DNA from 2 places in the Limnohabitans sp. TEGF003 genome. Region 1 is predicted to be linked to the other one. Evidence: predicted binding sites of a transcription regulator. Region 1 holds the regulator's gene; the other holds the start of a gene.

Region 1 (7,142 bases):
TCGTACCGCCTGTCGATCGTCCACTTCTGGGCCCTGATCTTCACCTACATGTGGGCCGGCCCACACCACCTGCACTACACCGCGCTGCCTGATTGGACCCAATCGGTGGGCATGGTCTTCTCGCTCATTTTGTTGGCCCCCAGCTGGGGCGGCATGATCAACGGCATCATGACCCTGTCGGGCGCCTGGCACAAACTGCGCGACGACCCGATCCTGCGTTTCCTGATCGTGTCCCTGTCTTTTTACGGCATGTCGACCTTCGAAGGCCCGATGATGTCCATCAAGACCGTCAACGCGCTCTCCCACTACACCGACTGGACCGTGGGCCATGTGCACTCCGGTGCCCTGGGTTGGGTGGGTCTGGTGACCATGGGCTCCATGTACTACCTGATTCCGCGCTTGTTCGGTCAGAAACAGATGTACAGCGTCAAGGCGATTGAAGTGCACTTCTGGACGGCCACCATCGGCATCGTGATCTACATCGCGGCCATGTGGATTGCCGGTGTGATGCAAGGCCTGATGTGGCGCGCTGTGAACGCCGACGGCACCCTGACCTACACCTTTGTCGAGTCGGTCAAAGCCACTTACCCGTTCTATGTCTTGCGTTTGCTGGGCGGTTTGCTCTACCTGATGGGCATGCTCATCATGCTCTGGAACACCTTCAAGACGGTGACTCGGGGGCGTTCTGTTGAAGTCCGCATCCCTACTCTCGAACCTGCACACGCCTGAGGAGAAATCAAACATGGCTCAAAACCAAAAATCAGGCGGCTTGTCGCATGAGAAAGTCGAGACCAACAACTTCCTGATGATCGTGCTGATCCTGGTGGTCTTGTTGGTCGGTGGCATGGTCGAAATCCTGCCGCTGTTTTTCCAGAAATCCACCACCGAACCGGTGCCGGGCCTCAAGCCCTACACCGCGCTGCAAGTGGCCGGACGCGATGTCTATGTGCGCGAAGGCTGCTACAACTGCCACTCCCAGATGATCCGCCCCTTCCGCGCCGAAACGCTGCGCTATGGTTCCTACTCGCTGGCGGGTGAATTCGTCTACGACCGCCCCTTCCAGTGGGGCTCCAAGCGCACAGGTCCTGATCTGGCCCGTGTGGGGGGGCGCTACAGCGACGAATGGCACCGCATCCACCTGACCAACCCGCGTGATCTGGTGCCCGAGTCCAACATGCCCGCCTACCCTTGGCTGGAAAAGACAGCGGCTAACGCCAGCTCCATTCAGGCCCACATGAGCGGTCTGCGCACACTGGGCGCGCCTTACACGGACGAAGAAATCGCCAAGGCCCCTGAAGAGGTGAAAGGCAAGACCGAGCTGGACGCTGTCATCGCCTACCTGCAGGTGCTGGGCACCCACCGCAAATAAGGAACGGCCATGGACATCAACACATTGCGATCCATCGTGACTTTGCTCGCCTTTGCTGCCTTCATCGGCATTGTGGTGTGGGCGTGGTCGCGCCGTAACCAGGCCAGTTTTGACGAGGCGGCGCAGCTGCCATTCCGTCAGGACGACTGAGCTGTCCGCCAGAACTCAAAAAATACCAAGGAATCCCCATGAGTGACTTCATCAGCAATTTCTGGCACTTGTACGTGGCAGGCATCACGCTGGTCAGCATCATCGCCTGCCTGCTTTTGCTGTGGTTCAGCGGCAAGGCCAAGGCCATGACCGCCAACGACAACACCACTGGCCACGTCTGGGACGGTGACCTGCGCGAGATGAACAACCCCTTGCCGCGTTGGTGGGTGGGCCTGTTCGTGATCACCATTGTCTTCTCCCTCGTTTACCTGGCCATGTACCCCGGTGCGGGCAGTTTTGCCGGCAAATTCGGCTGGTCTTCGGCGGGTCAATACGAAACCGAAGTGGCCAAAGGCAACGCCGAAGTGGCCCCCCTGTACGCCAAGTTTTTGGGTATGCCGCCTGAAGAGGTGTCCAAAGACCCGAAAGCCCTGGCCATTGGCGACCGCTTGTTCATGAACAACTGTGCGCAATGCCACGGCTCGGACGCACGGGGCAGCAAAGGCTTCCCCAATCTGGCCGATGCCGACTGGCTCTATGGCGGCACACCTGACGCGATCAAGACCACCTTGGTGCAAGGCCGTGCGGGCAACATGCCCCCCATGGCCGCAGCGGTGGGTGGCCCTGAAGACGTGCGCAACGTGGCCCACTATGTGCTCAGCCTGTCGGGTAGCCCGCACGACTCCCTGCGCGCCTCGCTGGGCAAGTCCAAGTTTGGTGTCTGCGCAGCCTGCCACGGCATGGACGGCAAGGGCAACCACGCCCTGGGTGCGCCCAACCTGACCGACGACATCTGGCTGCACGGTTGGGGTGAAAACGCCATCGTGAACATGATCAACAACGGCAAGGTCAACCAGATGCCCGCCCAGGCCCAGAAGCTGACCGAAGGTCAGATCCATGTGCTGGCCTCTTATGTCTGGGGCTTGTCCAACAACGCCCCGGCGAGCACCACGGTCAGCGCCGCGAAATGATGTCCCCCGTGCAGCAGGCCCGTCCTGCTGCACCCTTTGACCCAAGGTCTGCATTTTGTCCATCCCCGATCAGCGTCCCCCCCGCAGCGTGATCCCCATCACCCCCGTACCCACCGACGGTGATGCGGAACTGGTGTCGCTGTACCAGGCGCACCAAAAAATCTACCCACGCAGTGTGCAGGGCGTTTTCGCTCGCTGGCGTTGGTTGATGGTGGTCATCACGCAATTGGTTTTTTATGGCCTGCCTTGGCTGGAATGGGGGCAGCGCCAGGCGGTGCTGTTCGACCTGGGCGCTCGCCGCTTCTACATCTTCGGCCTCGTCCTGTATCCGCAAGACTTCATTTACCTGACGGCTTTGCTGGTCATCTCGGCACTCTCCTTGTTTCTGTTCACGGCAGTGGCAGGGCGTTTGTGGTGTGGTTTTGCCTGCCCGCAAACCGTTTACACCGAAATTTTCATCTGGATCGAGCGCCAGTTCGAGGGCGATCGATCTGCCCGCATGCGCCTGGATGCCGCACCGCTGAGCTTCAACAAAGTCTGGCGCAAGACGGGCAAGCAGCTCGCCTGGATCGTGTTCTCGTTGTGGACGGGTTTCACGTTCGTGGGCTACTTCACGCCCATCCGCGAGTTGACGGCATCGATCCTGTCGCTGGGCTTTGGCCCATGGGAAATTTTCTGGATCCTGTTTTACAGCTTTGCCACCTATGGCAACGCGGGCTTCATGCGCGAGCAGGTGTGCAAATACATGTGCCCCTATGCCCGCTTTCAAAGCGCCATGTTCGACAAGGACACGCTCATCGTCACCTACGACGAAGCGCGGGGCGAGCCCCGGGGTGCCCGCTCCAAAAAAGCCGATCCCCAAGCCCTGGGCCTGGGTTCTTGTGTGGACTGCACCTTGTGTGTGCAAGTTTGCCCCACGGGCATCGACATCCGCAAAGGCCTGCAGTACGAATGCATTGGCTGCGGCGCTTGTGTGGACGTGTGTGACAACGTGATGGACAAGGTGGGTTATCCGCGCGGCCTGATCAAGTTTTCCACGCAAAACGCGATGGACAAGGGCTGGAACTGGGCGCAAACGGTGCGCCGCATTTTCCGCCCCCGCGTGTTGGTCTACACCGCCGTGTTGTGGGCCATCATCGTCGGTGTCGGGGCATCCCTGTGGCTGCGCCAGCCTTTCAAAGTGGACATCGAACGCGACCGTGCCACTTTGGCCCGCATCGTTGCAGGCGGTCAGATCGAGAACGTGTACCGCCTGCAAATCATGAATGCAGCCGAACACCACTTGAACTTTGAGTTGCAGATCGATGGCTTGCCTGGCCTTAAGCTGGTGGGTGAGCCAGAGGTGCAAGTGGCCGCCACCGAGTCCCGCTGGGTCTCGGTGCGTTTGCAGCTGCCCTATGATGCGGCCGCTGCGGGCTCGCACCCGATCCATTTCCGCATCGCCTCACGCGCGCCCGATGGCCAAGTGGTGGGACAGTTGAGCGAGAAAACCGTGTTCCTGGTTCCCCGTTGATGGGTGACCTCCTTTTCAGAAAGACACACATGAACAACGCACTGCGCAAGCCCCAAGAGGGTCAACCCTGGTGGCGCTTTGGCCTGGTCTGGATGGTGGTGGGCGGCCCGGCCGTGGTGGTCGTGGCGGGATTGGTCACGTTTTACATTGCCGCCAGCAACCCCGACCCGGTGCTTCAGGTGACGCCGCGCAGCGCCATGCAGGAACGCCAGGGCATCACGCATGCTCCAGCCATGCAAGGCCGCAACCACGCGGCCACGGGCGAATTGCCCTCAGCGGTCCAGGCGCCTGCTGCCGCACCGACTCAACCCTGAGGCGAAGGGAGACACCATGCGGGCTCAACGTTGGATGTGGATTGCCTGGCCTGCCTTTTTGGTGGCCGGACTGATGGAAATGCTGGTGTTCGCCTTCGTCGACCCGCGAGACCTGCACTGGTTCGGGCGCGATCTGGACTTGTCCAGGCAAGCGATTTACACCTTGGCTTTTTTCGCGTTTTGGGGTCTGACCATGCTCTCCAGCGCCCTGACCACGCTGCTGGGCATGTCCCCGTTTGAAGTCAACCGCTGCCCGGTAGCGCCGGGCGATCGCCCGGCAGACTGTGCGCAGGGCGGCGTCAATGGCACGCGTTGTTGTTGACCAGACGCTGCAGGCCTTCGGTGTCCAGAATGCGGACATGGCGTTGTTTGACTTCCACCATGCCTTCCTCGACGAATTTGGAGAAAGTGCGGCTGACGGTTTCGAGCTTCAAACCCAGGTAGCTGCCGATTTCCTCGCGCGTCATGCGCAGCACCAGCTCGGACTGGGAAAAGCCACGGGCATGCAGACGTTGCACCAGATTCAGCAAAAAAGCGGCCAGTCGCTCTTCGGCCCGCATGCTGCCCAGCAGCAGCATCACGCCGTGTTCGCGCACGATTTCGCGGCTCATGATTTTGTGCACATGGCTTTGCAGCGCGGTCACCTCGCGTGAAATCTCTTCGATGCGGTCAAACGGCATGACACAGACCTCGGCATCTTCCAGGGCCACCGCATCGCAGGTGTGCTGGTCGTTCACGATGCCATCCAAACCAATGATTTCGCCTGCCATCTGAAAACCCGTGACCTGGTCGCGTCCATCTTCGGTGGCCAGGCAGGTTTTGAAAAATCCCGTGCGGATGGCGTACAGCGAGGTGAACTTCTCGCCGTTGGTGAACAAAGTGGTCCCGCGCTTGACTTTGCGGCGCACCGCCACCAGATCGTCGAGGCGGTTGAGGTCATGCTCGCTCAGGCCCATGGGCATGCACAACTCACGCAGGTTGCAATTGGAGCAGGCGACTTTGATGGCTTGGGGATTCATGGTTGATCTCATGGTTGAGAAATGGATTTGCCTTAGATCAAGTCTTGAGCTTATACCGAAAACGACCCCGAATTTCAGGGTATACCCTGTCTGTGCAGGAAATCCCGGGAAACCGGTAAAGCGTTTGACTTGAGTCAATACAAGCGTGGGGGCAAACAGGCAAAGTCGCACCATTGTTGTGAACACATTCGAATTAAGGGGCAGCCGCATGTCCGTCATCACGCCTGAATTGCTGACACGTTTTGACGTGCCCGGTCCGCGTTACACCTCCTATCCCACAGCGGATCGTTTCGTCGAAGCCTTTGGCGAGGCCGACTATGTGCAAGCCTTGGTGCAGCGTCAATCGGGTACGGTGGGCAAGCAGACACCGCTGTCCTTGTATGTGCACATCCCGTTTTGCGAATCGCTTTGTTATTACTGCGCTTGCAACAAAATCATCACCAAACACAAAGAGCGTTCTGCCGCGTATTTGAAATACCTCGGCAAAGAGGTTGAACTGCACACCCGGCACCTGGGGCGAGGGCAGTCGGTCAGCCAGTTGCACTTGGGTGGCGGCACGCCCACTTTCATGAGCGACGAAGAGCTGCGCCAACTCATGGCCATGCTGCGCGAGCATTTTGAATTCGTGCCGGGCGGTGAATACTCTGTCGAGGTGGACCCGCGCACCGTGGACGACAGTCGACTGGCCGTGCTGGCCGAATTGGGCTTCAACCGCCTGAGTTTCGGCGTGCAGGACTTTGACCCTGCGGTGCAAAAAGCCGTGCACCGCATACAGCCGTCCGAGCAGGTGTTTCAACTGGTTCAAGCGGCTCGCCGCCTCGGCTTCGAGTCGGTCAACGTCGATCTGATTTACGGCCTGCCTCTGCAAACCCCCGAGTCCTTTGACCGCACACTTGAGCAGGTGAAAAGTCTGCGTCCTGACCGCATTGCGCTGTATGCCTATGCGCACCTGCCCGAACGCTTCAAGCCCCAACGCCGCATCCATGCGCAAGAATTGCCCTCGGGTGCAGCCAAAGTGTCCATGCTGTCGCGCTCGCTCGACGCCTTGACCGATGCGGGTTATGTCTACATTGGCATGGACCACTTCGCCTTGCCCGACGACGCCTTGGCCGTGGCCAAAAGGCAAGGGCGTTTGCACCGCAACTTCCAAGGTTACAGCACGCAAGCCGATTGCGACCTGATTGCCTTGGGCGTCTCCTCCATCGGGCGGATCGGCGCGACTTACAGCCAGAACGCCAAGACCATGGAAGAGTACTGTGACCTGCTCGATCAGGGCCACTTTCCAGTGGTGCGGGGCCTGGCGCTCACGCGCGACGACCTGATTCGCCGCTCGGTCATCATGGCGCTGATGTGCCAGGGCCATTTGCAATACGAGTCCATCAACCTGGCCTGGTTGGTCGATTTCAAAACCCTGTTTGCCAAAGAGCTGAGCCAGCTCGAAGACATGCAGTCGCAAGGCCTGGTGGCGCTGAGTGACTCCGGCATCCAGGTCACCGCCATGGGCTGGTTTTTTGTGAGGGGCGTGGCCATGGTGTTTGACCGTTACGTCCAAGCCGACCGCAACCGCAGCCGCTTTTCCAAAATCATCTGATGCCTTGGGGCTTTGGGCATGGCCCGGCCATGGGCTGTGCGCATCGCCGACAATGCGACGCAGATCAACCAGCAGGCAGGGCATGCAAAGTTCTTTGGCCATCACGGCCTTGATGATGGGGGTGTTGGGTGGGCCACATTGTGTGGCCATGTGTGGCGCCGCCTGTGCGGGCCTGGGCCGGGCGGCGGGTGAGCGGCGGGCGCAGGCCTTGCTGG
Region 2 (7,142 bases), 1.5 Mb from region 1:
GGACATGCTGCACCACGAGGTCTGGGGCCAGGGCTTTGCACCGCCCGTGTTTTGCGAAGAGATCGAGGTGGTGTCGCAGCGCCTGGTGGGCGAAAAACACCTGTCCCTCAAAATGAAGCACCAAGGCCAGCCGGTCGACGGCATCTGGTTTGGCCGGACTGAGCCTTTGCCTGCGCGGGTGAAATTGGCTTACCGACTGGACGCCGACGAGTGGCAGGGCCAAAAGCGGGTGCGCTTTTTGGTCGAAGGCGCGGAGCTTTGACGGGTTATCGCTGAGGCTTTTTGTGGGAGGCTGCCCCTGCGGCCGAATGAACGTCTGAGCTGGGGACACCCTTCGCGAGCAGGGGCTCGCTCCCACAAAAGGCCGACTTGCCCGGTGCAAGCAGCTTTCAGTGCTTGGTCGCGACCTTGCTCTGCAAGGCATTGAGCACAGGTGCAGACACCAAGCCCGACACATCACCGCCGAGCTTGGCGATCTCGCGCACCAGGGTGCTGCTGATGTGCTGCACACCCGCGCTGGTGTGCAAAAACACGGTGTCCAACTCGGGGGCCAGGTGGCGGTTCATGCCCGACATTTGCGTTTCGTAGTCGTAGTCGGTCACCGAGCGCAGGCCGCGCACGATGACTTGGGCGTTTTGCGCGCGTACAAATTCCACAATCAGACCGTCAAAGGGCAGCGCCTTCACGTTGGGGCAATCGGCCAAAGCGGCTTGCGCCAAGGCCACACGCTCGTCCAGGCTGAACAGGGTTTTTTTGTGGTGCGCCACCGCCACCGCAATGATGACCCGGTCAAACATTTTCGCGGCGCGTCGGATCGCGTCTTCGTGCCCCAGCGTGAGCGGATCAAACGTGCCCGAATACACGGCGGTCACAAGGGTGTTGGCAGAGCGGCTCATGGGGGGTCCTTGAAAGGCGGGAGCGGGCTTGAAGGGTTTCGCCCGTCAATTATGCGGTTCGTTGCAGCAAATGGGCGTTGACAGCGCCTGCTTTGAGGTGGCGTTCACATTGAAGGCCAAAGGCACCCAAGGCCTCAGCGGTCCAGGCCACAGGCGCTTCCAGATAAATCCACCCACCCACGGGCACGGCCTTGGCTGCAGCGATGAGGGCGGGCTCAAACCAGGGTCCGTCAAAAGGCGGATCCAGAAACACCAGGTCCACACTGGCCGCGGGCAAACGGCCCAAGGCGGTCACGGCGTCACCGCGCTGCACGCTGACCATGCTGGCTTTGAGGCGAGTGGCGTTGTCCTGCAAGTCGCGCACCAGTACAGCATCTTGCTCGACCATCAGCACATGGGCTGCGCCACGAGAGGCGGCTTCGAGACCCAACACGCCTGTGCCTGCAAACGCATCCACACAGCGCCAACCGCTCAAGTCCTGGCCCAGCCAGTTGAACAAGGTTTCACGCACACGGTCGGGTGTGGGACGCAGACCGGGTTTGTCGATCACCTTCAGCCGGGTGCGGCGCCATTGCCCGCCGATGATGCGGATTTCGTGCGAAGGCGGGCCTTTGGGCGCACGGTGCTGAGGCTTTTTGGCGTCAGCTGGGCGGGAACTGCCGCTGGACGACTGGCGTGAAGAGGAGGGTGAAGCCATAGCCCGCAAGTGTAAAGGCCAGGACGACGAGCCGCCGGACCTGCGACCCCTGCTCAGGCTTGAGGCGCCGACAAAAAAAACCAGCGAACCGCTGGTTTTTTTCATCTGCGCTGGCCAGGCCAGAAGCCTGGCCATGGTGCTCACTTGGGCTGGGCGACTTTGGCGTCCACTTTGGCTTCCGCTTTCACCACCGACGCATCGGCTTTGGCTGCAACTTGGGCCGCTTTCTTGTCTGTTTTGGTGGCGGACTTTTTCTCGGCTTTTGCATCGGCTTTCAAAGCGGCCTTGGCATCTTTGGCTTCTGTTTTGGCCGTGGCCACTGCAGCAGCAGGGGCAGCCGCAGCTGCAGCGGGCGCAGCAGCAGGTGCTTGGGCGAATGCGCCAGCAGCAAAAAAACCGGCGACGAGGGTGGCGAGCAGCTTGTTCATTTGAAAGATCCTTGGTTCAGGTTGCAAGTCCAACACCTTGCTGGACTTGCCACTACAACGCGGGCCGACACGGCCTTGATGACCCACCGCACACTGCAGTTGTAACGCCATGTGTATGCCCGCCGTGCAAGCAGACACACCATCACCAAGTCTTGGGTTACACCGACATGACCTACATCAAATGATCGGCAAATCCAGCTTGGCCCGCAGGCCTCATCCCTCTACAGTGAATGTTCAACACCTGCCTGGATGCAAGACGCCATGACCACTGCCGACACAGAAGCCCCGATTTCACATTTTTCCAATTGCCACCTGGGCATCTTCGAACAACTGTCTCGCCTGCAGGATTTGCCGGCTTTGCTGGGCCCTGCGGCCCAAGCCCGAAAAATTGCCGAAGAAACCCTGGGCTTTTTCAGACAAGCCTTGTACAGCCACCACACCGAAGAAGAAAAGGACCTGTTCACGGCGGTTCGCCAAAGTGCCAATGCGGGCGCTGAGCGATTGCAGATCGAAGGCCTGATCGAGCAGTTGACGCACGACCACCGTGCTCTGGAGAAACTGTGGGAGTCGCTGGAGCCCGGTTTGCGCAAAGTGGCCAAAGGCCAGGACACCACGCTGGATGTGCTGGCGCTGCAGTCCCTGGTGCAGCGCTACCAGGCGCATGCCCAACTCGAAGAACAGGCGTTTTTACCTTTGGCCCAAACCATTCTGGGGCGCAATGAGAACCACATGGCGGCCCTGGGCCTGACCTTGCACATGCGGCATGTGCCGCATTTTGCGGCCCACATCTGAGCCCTCAAGGTGCCGAGGCACCGACCACCACCGTGACCATGCGCTCGGGCTGCAAGACCCGCGCCATGGCGCGGCGCACATCGCCCAGGCTCACCCGCTCGACTTGCTGGGTCCAGGTGTCCAGGTAAGTGAGCGGCAAACGGTTCCAGGCAATGTTGGCCACGTTGTCCAGCAGCTTGCGGTTGCTGTCGATGCGCAGCGCAAAGCCGCCCACCAGATTGGATTTGGCAGCCTGCAATTCGGCCTCGGTGGGGCCTTCGCGCACAAAGGTTTGCACCACCTCGTGTGCCACCGCGACCGCTTGCGCGGCTTGATCCGGGCGGGTTTGCAGGCCCACGGTGAAAGCCCCCGCATGCAAACCGGGTGAAAAGTAGCTGTACACGCTGTAGGACAAACCCCGCTTTTCGCGCACTTGCTCGGTCAGGCGCGACACAAAGCCCCCACCGCCCAGAATGTGGTTGCCCACCAGCAGGGCAAAGAAGTCGGGGTCGCTGCGTGGGTAGCCGGGCTGCCCGATCAGGACATGGGCCTGGGCCGAATCGAAGGGCACGGTCAGGCTTTGCGCCTGGGTCAAAGCCGCCACTTCGGGCACAGCGGGCAAGGGCCTGCACGCCGCCTTGTTGGGCCACAAGGCCAGCAAACGGGTGACCAGCGCATCGGTCTGCGCCCGGGTGAGTGCGCCCACCACGCTCACCGTTGCACGGCAGGTCTGCAGCGACTGGGCATGCAGCTTTTGCAAGTCCTGCACACCGATGCGTGACAGGGTCTCGGGGGTGGTGCGGTAACCGTAAGGGTGCGTGCCGTAGACGGCCGAGGCAAAGCGGTGCTGCACCAGCGTGGCCGGTTTGGTCAGCGACTCGCGGATGGCCGCGCTCATGCGCTCGCGGTCGCGCACCCACATGGCCTCGGGAAAGGCCGGATGCGCCATTTGCCGCGCCGCCAAGGCCACGGCTTTGCCCAGCAGGTCGGGGTAGCTCAGGCTGCGCAGGGCAAAGCTCATGCGGTCTGCACCCGCACTGCCGCCAAAGCTGGCGCCCAGGTCGGCCCAGGCTTCACCGATCTGGTTTTCATCCATGGCCTGCGCATACGGCCCCTGGCCCTGGGGATGGGCTCGCATGCCACTGGCCATTTGCCCGGCCATGACCGAGGCCAGCCCAGCTTGCGCAGCCGGATCACGGCGGCTGCCCGCATCCAGATCGATCTGCACATCGACCATGGGGATGGCGTGGCTCTCGACCAGGTACACGCGTGCACCGCTGGGCTGGGTCCAGTGCTGGATGGGCAAGGCTGCTTGCGCCCAGCAGGACGCGCCCCAGCAGGTCAGCGCCAAGGCAGACCGCAGCAAAGCCTTGGGGGTCTTGAACAGGGAGGGCATCGGGGACATGGGGTGAGGAACTTTCATGACTGGAACGCGGCTCAATGCCGGGCACCCGGCAAGGCAGGGCGTGTCCGGGGCTGGCCCGAGAGGGGTTGGGGCCGCAGGGTGGCAACGGTGAGGCTGTCATCGCCAAAGTATTTTTGCGCCACCGCCTGCACCTGGGCGGGGGTGACTTGCCGCAAACGCGCGATCAACTGCGCGCCGTAGTCGGGAGGCAGGCCCAGTGTCCAGGCCACGCCCAATTCCCGGGCCTGGTTGAACACCGAGTCGAGCTTGTAGATTTCACTGGCCACCCATTGGGTCTTGACGCGCTGCAACTCGGCCTCGGTCACGCCTTCTGTGGCCACGCGCTGCACCTGGGCACGCAAGGCCGCTTCCAGGGCTTCGGGGCTTTGGCCTTTGGCGGGCACGCCGTCCAGGTAAAAGAACTGAGGGCCGCGACCCATCAAGCCATTGTGCGCCCCCACACTGTCGGCCAGGCGGTTCTCGCCTTGCGTCAGGGCACGTTCCAGCCGGGCACCGCTGTAGCCATCGAGCACAGCGGCCAACACCGTCAAGGCCAGGGCATCGTCATGCTCGGGCGAGGCCGCGAGGCTCGCCAAGCGCGGCACCTTGAAGGCCAGCGCCACATACGACTGCTCGGCAGGCGCTTTGAATTCGAAACGGCGCAGGCCTTGCTGCGCGGGTTCATCCCGGGGTTTGCGCTCGGGCACGGCGCGGGTCGGGATGAGGCCATAGGTTTTCTCGGCCAAGGCTTTGACTTGCAGCGGGTCGACATCGCCCGCCACCACCACCGCGGCGTTGGCTGGCGTGTACCACTTGCGGTAGAAGTCGCGGGCATCCTGCGCCGTCATGGCTTCCAGATCGCTCATCCAGCCCACGATGGGGCGGCGGTAGGGCGAGGCGGTCAAAGCGGTCGCGGACAGCATTTCGTGCAGCTGGGCACGCGGGTTGTCCTCGGTGCGCAGGCGACGTTCTTCTTTCACCACTTCCAGTTCTTTGGCGAATTCGGCGTCGGGCCATTGGTTGTTGGCAAAGCGGTCGGCCTCCAGACGCATCACGGCTTCGAGCTGGTTCGACGGAATTTGCTGGAAGTAGCCGGTGTAGTCCTTGGACGTGAACGCGTTGTCACGCCCACCCAAAGCGGCCACCCGGCGAGAGAACTCGCCCACAGCCAGGGTGGGCGTGCCTTTGAACAGCATGTGCTCCAGCACATGGGCCACGCCACTCGTGCCGTCCACCTCGTCCATCGAGCCCGCACGCAGCCAGACCATGTGCACCGCAGTCGGCGCGCGCCGGTCGGGCTTGACCCACAACGCCATGCCGTTGGCCAGGGTGAAGGTGTGGGCCTGGGCCGCTGCAGCCTGGCCGGGCGCGGCATGGGCCTGCTGCAAGCCTTGTGGTGCCTGCGCCCAGGCGCTGCCGCTGCTGGCCAGACAGGCGGTGGCCAGCGAAAGTCCCAAGAGAAAGTTCGGTTTCATAGAATGCATGATCCTTGAAATCCACACCATGTTCAGTTTCTTCAAAAAAAAATCCCCGCCCACCGAGGTCCAATCGGCCGCTGCGCCTGTCGCGGCGGCGCCTGTTGCTGCCCCTGTCACGGCTGCTGAGCCCACGGCTTTGCCCACTGCTGCCCCGGCCGCTCGCCAGGGCTGGCTGGACCGCCTGAAGGCCGGTCTGCGCAAGACCGGCTCCAGCATCACCACCGTCTTCACCGGCACGCGCATCGACGACGAGCTCTACGAAGAGCTGGAAACCGCCTTGCTGATGGCCGATACCGGGGTCAAAGCGACCGAGCATTTGCTGCAAGACCTCAAGCGCCGCGTGAAAGACAGCAAGGCCACCGACCCTTCGCAGGTCAAAACCTTGCTGGCCGATGCCATCACCGACCTGCTGCAGCCCTTGCAAAAGCCGCTGGTCATTGGCGACCACCAGCCCACGGTGATCATGGTGGCGGGCGTCAACGGCGCGGGCAAAACCACCTCCATTGGCAAACTCACCAAACATTTGGCGGACGAAGGTCTGAGCGTGCTGCTGGCCGCCGCCGACACCTTCCGCGCCGCCGCCAAAGAGCAGCTGGCCGTTTGGGCCACCCGCAACACGGTGGAGATCGTCAGCCAACAAGGCGGTGACCCGGCCGCCGTGAGCTTTGACGCGGTGAGCGCTGGCCGCGCACGGGGGCGCGATGTGGTGCTGGTGGACACGGCCGGACGCCTGCCGACGCAGCTGCACCTGATGGAAGAGCTGAAAAAAATCAAGCGTGTGGTGCAAAAGGCCGACGGCACCGCCCCGCACGAGGTGCTGCTGGTGATCGATGGCAACACCGGACAAAACGCCCTGACCCAGGTCAAAGCCTTTGACGACACGCTGGGCCTGACGGGCCTGATCGTGACCAAGCTGGACGGCACCGCCAAGGGCGGGGTGCTGTGCGCCATTGCCCGCGAAAAGCCGATTCCGGTGTATTTCATTGGCGTGGGCGAGAAGCTGGAAGACCTGGAAACCTTCAACGCCCGGGAGTTTGCCCAAGCCCTGCTGAGCTGATCACCCCGGCCTGCGCCGTACCCCAGCGCACAGACTTGGCCATGCGTTGCCTGCAAAATCAGGGAAAACCCGAGGACTGTTGGCACCCCGAGGCCGTCCTTTAGCACTCCTCACCAGAGAGTGCTAATATTGGGGTATTCTGAAAGGAGTTCTGGTATGAACATTCAAACTGGTTCCCCCGCCACAGCTATCGCGCTGAGCAACCCCTGGGCGGTCGTGCCCTCGCTCGGCCACCTCGACGCCTACATCTCTGCGGTCAACCGCATGCCCATGCTCACCCTTGAGGAAGAGCAAGAGGCCGCCCGCCAACTCAAAGCCAACGACGACCTCGAAGCCGCCCGCAAGCTGGTGCTCTCGCACCTGCGCTTGGTGGTGTCGGTGTCGCGCCAATATTTGGGCTACGGCCTGCC

What was found. The regulator FNR, encoded in region 1, switches genes on or off when oxygen is low (the NO sensors DNR and NnrR bind a similar motif). The targets are predictions, from matches to a motif close to TTGATNNNNATCAA.
Region 2: ACZ5RT_RS02465 (hemerythrin domain-containing protein) is a predicted target of FNR. The motif match lies at 2,189-2,202, and genes of this name have one in related genera.

The regions. Positions count from the first base shown of each region.
Region 1 is NZ_AP029225.1:2,006,520-2,013,661, forward strand. It holds gene ccoN (cytochrome-c oxidase, cbb3-type subunit I) at 1-729, shown strand, start outside; gene ccoO (cytochrome-c oxidase, cbb3-type subunit II) at 743-1,369, shown strand; gene ACZ5RT_RS09940 (cbb3-type cytochrome oxidase subunit 3) at 1,379-1,519, shown strand; gene ccoP (cytochrome-c oxidase, cbb3-type subunit III) at 1,558-2,490, shown strand; gene ccoG (cytochrome c oxidase accessory protein CcoG) at 2,552-4,003, shown strand; gene ACZ5RT_RS09955 (nitrogen fixation protein FixH) at 4,033-4,317, shown strand; gene ACZ5RT_RS09960 (hypothetical protein) at 4,334-4,639, shown strand; gene fnr (fumarate/nitrate reduction transcriptional regulator Fnr) at 4,617-5,336, opposite strand; gene hemN (oxygen-independent coproporphyrinogen III oxidase) at 5,545-6,927, shown strand; gene ACZ5RT_RS09975 (sulfite exporter TauE/SafE family protein) at 7,010-7,142, shown strand, end outside.
Region 2 is NZ_AP029225.1:482,984-490,125, reverse strand. It holds gene recJ (single-stranded-DNA-specific exonuclease RecJ) at 1-262, shown strand, start outside; gene coaD (pantetheine-phosphate adenylyltransferase) at 390-896, opposite strand; gene rsmD (16S rRNA (guanine(966)-N(2))-methyltransferase RsmD) at 946-1,593, opposite strand; gene ACZ5RT_RS02470 (hypothetical protein) at 1,734-2,021, opposite strand; gene ACZ5RT_RS02465 (hemerythrin domain-containing protein) at 2,283-2,813, shown strand; gene ACZ5RT_RS02460 (M16 family metallopeptidase) at 2,818-4,188, opposite strand; gene ACZ5RT_RS02455 (M16 family metallopeptidase) at 4,230-5,672, opposite strand; gene ftsY (signal recognition particle-docking protein FtsY) at 5,701-6,732, shown strand; gene rpoH (RNA polymerase sigma factor RpoH) at 6,889-7,142, shown strand, end outside.